Regions from separate parts of the Stenotrophomonas maltophilia complex sp. Om-AH-Sm3 genome, predicted to be linked through region 2. Evidence: riboswitches for the same ligand, from Rfam matches in the RefSeq annotation. Region 2 holds a riboswitch; the other holds the start of a gene.
The links. A riboswitch is a leader RNA that binds a small molecule or an ion and turns the genes downstream of it on or off. The one in region 2 is predicted to bind glycine.

Region 1 (2,458 bases), on a different contig from region 2:
TAGCCCAGCGCCTGGTCGGCCGGCACCAGCGGGTGGATCTGCGAGAACTCCGGCCAGGTCACCGGGATCATCTCGGCGGTGGCGTTGAGCTTCATGGTGCACGAGCCCAGCGGGATCATCGTGCGGTCCATCGCCAGGTCCTTGTCGGCCAGCGAACGCAGGTAGCGCAGCAGTTCGTGCTCGCTGTGGTGGGTGTTGAACACCGGGTGGGTCAGGAACGCGGACTGGCGCAGCAGGCCCGCCGGCAGCGCGTCGGCGGTGCTGGCGTCCAGCGCCTCGACGTCAGCCTGCGCGCCGAACACGGCGGCCAGCGCGACCACGTCGGCGCGGGTGGCGGTCTCGTCCAGGCTGATGCCGACCGAGTCGCTGTCGATCGCCCGCAGGTTGTAACCGGCGGCGCGTGCCTTGGCGTGGATCTCATCGGCATGCACGCCGGTGATGTGCAGGGTGTCGAAGAAGTCGCCACCGACCTGCACGCCGGCGTTGCGCAGTGCCGCAGCCAGGATCGAGGCCAGGCGGTGGGTGCGCCGGGCGATGCGGGTCAGGCCTTCCGGACCATGGTAGACCGCATACATCGAGGCCATCACCGCCAGCAGCACCTGTGCGGTACAGATGTTGGAGGTGGCCTTCTCGCGGCGGATGTGCTGCTCGCGGGTCTGCAGGGTCAGGCGGTAGGCCGGGTTGCCCTGGGCATCGACCGAAACGCCGATCAGGCGGCCCGGCATCGAGCGCTTGTAGGCGTCACGGCAGGCCATGAACGCGGCGTGCGGGCCGCCGAAGCCGAACGGCACGCCGAAACGCTGGCTGTTGCCGACCACGATGTCCGCGCCCCATTCGCCCGGTGCGGCCAGCAGGGTCAGCGCCAGCAGGTCGGTGGCCACGGCCACCAGGCCGCCGCGTGCGTGCACGGCCTCGACCAGGGCCTTGTAATCGCCGATCTGGCCGAAGGTGTCCGGGTACTGCAGCAGCAGGCCGAAGGCTTCCGCTTCCAGTGCTTCGGCCGGGGTGCCGACGCGCAGCACGATACCCATCGGTTCAGCGCGGGTACGCAGCAGTTCCAGGGTCTGCGGGTGCACGGCGTCGTGCACGAAGAAGGTGTCCGACTTCGACTTGGCCGAACGCTTGGCCAGGGTCATCGCTTCAGCGGCGGCGGTGGCTTCGTCCAGCAGCGAGGCGTTGGCGATCTCCATGCCGGTCAGGTCGGCGCACAGGGTCTGGAAGTTGATCAGCGCTTCCATGCGGCCCTGCGAGATCTCGGCCTGGTACGGGGTGTAGGCGGTGTACCAGGCCGGGTTTTCCAGGATGTTGCGCAGGATCACGTTCGGGGTGTGGGTACCGTAGTAGCCCTGGCCGATGAAGCTGCGCAGCACGGTGTTCTTGTCGGCGATCGCGCGGATCTTCGCAAGTGCCTGCACTTCGGTCATCGACTCCGGCAGCGCCAGCGGCGCCGGCGACTTGATCTTGGCCGGCACGATGGCATCGGTCATCGCATCCAGCGACGCGTGGCCGACGACGTCGAGCATCTGCGCGATCTCGGCATCGTTGGGGCCGATGTGGCGCTCGACGAACGCATTGTGGTGCTCGAGCTCACGCAGGGAAGGGGTGTTCTGGGACATGGCGAAGGATCCGTCAGGAAAGGGCACACGCACGGGCACAAGCCGCCGGTCGGCGGTCTGCGGGGCGCCCCTCTGTCCTTTTGCCTGAGAGTTTAAAAGCGCGGCGGACCGCAGCTTCGTGCCCCTTCGGCGCCGGATCGAACCGGTCTCTCCAGAGTTCTGTTACGGGTGGTATCGGGCCTGAGCGATTACGGGCGTTGCGCCTTCGGCAGCGGTGTTCCGCTTCTCCCACCGTGTTGCCCGCCGATTATAGCCCGTTGCGGGCCCGCTGGCCGTCTACGGGCCTGGCCGCTGCGCCTGAATGGCCGATGGCCCGGACGTGCGTTTTGTGCATCGCTGCATGGCATCAGGCGCAATCCCCACCTATGATGGCCAGATACCCGAATTCATCTGGCGCCCTCCCTGCAGACGGGGACCGGCGCCCGCCGTGCGTGCCGCGCATGGCCCTGCCGGACGCCTTTCCCATGACAGCCGCTGTTGCTCCGTCCACCCGCCGCATGGCCCTGCTGCTTGCCGGCCTGGCCATGTTCGGCCCGTTCTCGATCGACACCATCTTCCCGGCCTTCCCGCAGCTGGCCCGGCGCCTGGCGGTGGACGAGGTGGCGGTGCAGCAGACCATCAGCGTGTACCTGCTGTTCTACGGCCTGATGAGCCTGGCGCACGGCCCGCTGTCCGACGCCTGGGGCCGCAAGCGGGTGATCCTCGGTGGACTGGTGGTGTTCGTCGGCGCCTCGGTGGGCTGCGCACTGTCCACCGACCTGACCACGCTGCTGGCCTTCCGCGCGCTGCAGGGCCTGTCGGCGGGTGTCGGCATGATCGTCGGCCGCGCGGTGATCCGCGAC
Region 2 (2,458 bases):
AATCCGACTGCGAGACCGACTGCGTGATTGTCGATGGTGATCTGATCGCAGACGGCACGCTGATACTGAACGATCTGAGCGAGACGCTCTGCGTGATCGTACTGGGGAGCCTCAGGGCCCGGAATCTCGACTGTGGTGGTTGGGTGTTCGTGCGTGATGAGCTGGAATGCGATCATCTGTACGCGTGCTCACTCAATGATGGGATTCTGTCCGTAGGTGGCAACATCACTGTTCAGACCTTCCTCGAGACCGGCACCTACACACAAGTGGCGGGGCACCTGACCGCTAGCTACCTCGGCAGCACCCACAACTCCATTGACGTGGAGGGCAAAGTGAACTGCCCGGGCTTCGATAGGCGATCTGATAGCGACTACTTGTGCCAATGGATTGATCCTGCGCTGCTGGAAGTCGACGATTCCGGCGCCGATTGGGGATGCGGACCCCAACGGTATCCGTCGGCTGACTATCCAGAGCGGATACGCGCGGGGGGCAGCCCCATGAAGTTCATGCTCTAGATCCACGCCATGCGTGGATACCGCTCTTCTGTAGCGCCGGGCCATGCCCGGCGAACACGCCATCGTTCAATGCACTTCGTCGTGGTACACGAACTTCGGCATTTCCCAGCGGTAGTGGATCGCCAGCAGGCGCAGCGCGAAGCCGCCGCCGAGGCAGCATAGGATTGCGGTGGCATCGGCCACGCCCCAGTGCAGCAGCAACAGGTAGGCCGCGCCGGTCAGCAGCGCGATGATCGCGTACAGCTCCTTCTGGAAGATGAGTGGTACCTCGTTGCAGAGGATGTCGCGCAGCACGCCGCCGAACGCGCCGGTCAGCATGCCGGCAATCAGCACGATGGGCATCGCATGGCCGGCTTCGCGCGCGATCGAGCAGCCGATCAGGGTGAAGGCGATCAGGCCCAGGCCGTCGAGTACCAGGAAGGTGCGGCGGAAGTGGTGCATCCAACGTGCGACCCAGGTGGCGATCAGCGCCGCGCATACGGTGAAGCCCAGGTACTCGGGATGCTTCACCCAGCCCAGCGGATAGTGGCCGAGCAGGATGTCGCGCAGTGATCCGCCGCCGAGGGCGGTCACGCAGGCGATCATGACCACACCGAACAGGTCCATGCGGCGGCGGCCTGCGGACAGTGCGCCAGTCATGGCCTCGGCGGAAATGGCAATCAGGTAGATGATGGACAGCAGCATGGGACAGGCTCCGGGCGCGGTGGGGCCGGCCATGCGCGACTACCGCCAGTGCCTGCGCAATGACGGGATGACGATGACCGGTGCCGCTCCCGCTGTCCTTTTGCCTGAGAGTTCAGCGGCGTAGGCCGCGTGCCCCTTCGGCGGATCGTCCCGGGCGTGCCCGGTGACCTCTCTCCAGCTCGGCGAGTCGAATGCATGGTTGGTGGGATTCTAGCCCACCGGCCTGAGCGATCATGGGAGCCTGCGCCTTCGGCGGGCGCCAGCGCGGCGCCACTCTCCTGCATTCGGGCGCCAGTATATCCGCTGCAGTGCAGCACGGCATAATCCGGGCATGGCCCCGTCCCTCCGCCCGTGGTTCCTGTACCTGCTCGAATGCCGCGACGGCAGCTATTACGCCGGCATCAGCACCGACGTGGACGCGCGTTTCGCCGCCCACCAGGCCGGCAAGGGCGCGCGCTACACCCGGGCCCGGCCACCGCTGCGCGTGCTGGCCGTGCGCGAATACCCGGACCGGGCCGCCGCCTCGCGGGCCGAGTGGCAACTCAAGCAGCAGCCGCGCGAACGCAAGCTGGCCTGGCTGCAGGCGCCGGATCCCGCGCTTCTGTAGGGCCGAGCCCACGCTCGGCTGTTGTTGCTGCTGCCTGATGGTGAAGCCGAGCATGGGCCCGGCTCTACAGTAGATCCACGCCATGCGTGGATGCGGCTTGCACATGCCATGATCGCCCAGCCCTCAGCGCTGGAGACCCGGATGTCCACGATCGCCCTGCTGTTCGCTCTTTCCGCAGCAACGAGCCCCGCCGCCGACCCGGCCACCCTCGCGGCCATCGAAGCCACCTGCCATGACTACGTCGATGGCCAGCTGGAGGCGGACCCACAGCGCGTCGCCCGTTCCCTGCACCCGGACCTGGCCAAGCGCGCTGTGCTCGGCGATACACCCGACGAACGCCTGGGCCTGCGCCGGATGTCGAAGGAAGAACTGGTCTCGCTGACGAAGCAGGGCGCGTTGAGGACCCCGAAGGATCAATGGGATCGTCGCTGCACGGTGCTGGACGTGTGACCGGCAACGCGGCCTCGGTGCGACTGGAAACCCCGTGGTTTGTCGACTACTTCCACATGGGCCGTTTCGACCAGCGCTGGGTCATCGTCAACGCGCTGTGGTACCCGAAACCGAAGGCACAGTGAGCGATGCGTGCCGCCGTCAAAGCATGGATCTCCGTTGTCGTGCTGGTCGCCGGTATCGCGCTGCTGCCTGGCCTGCT

Region 1: another riboswitch for glycine. It lies ahead of gcvP (aminomethyl-transferring glycine dehydrogenase); the one in region 2 lies ahead of AC10QF_RS02825 (trimeric intracellular cation channel family protein).

Annotation. Positions count from the first base shown of each region.
Region 1 is NZ_JBYBLQ010000015.1:82,459-84,916, forward strand. It holds gene gcvP (aminomethyl-transferring glycine dehydrogenase) at 1-1,616, opposite strand, end outside; glycine riboswitch at 1,679-1,781, opposite strand; gene AC10QF_RS16570 (multidrug effflux MFS transporter) at 2,081-2,458, shown strand, end outside.
Region 2 is NZ_JBYBLQ010000002.1:32,027-34,484, reverse strand. It holds gene AC10QF_RS02830 (hypothetical protein) at 1-515, shown strand, start outside; gene AC10QF_RS02825 (trimeric intracellular cation channel family protein) at 582-1,199, opposite strand; glycine riboswitch at 1,284-1,387, opposite strand; glycine riboswitch at 1,401-1,490, opposite strand; gene AC10QF_RS02820 (GIY-YIG nuclease family protein) at 1,531-1,806, shown strand; partial or broken gene AC10QF_RS02815 (nuclear transport factor 2 family protein) at 1,948-2,381, shown strand; gene AC10QF_RS02810 (hypothetical protein) at 2,385-2,458, shown strand, end outside.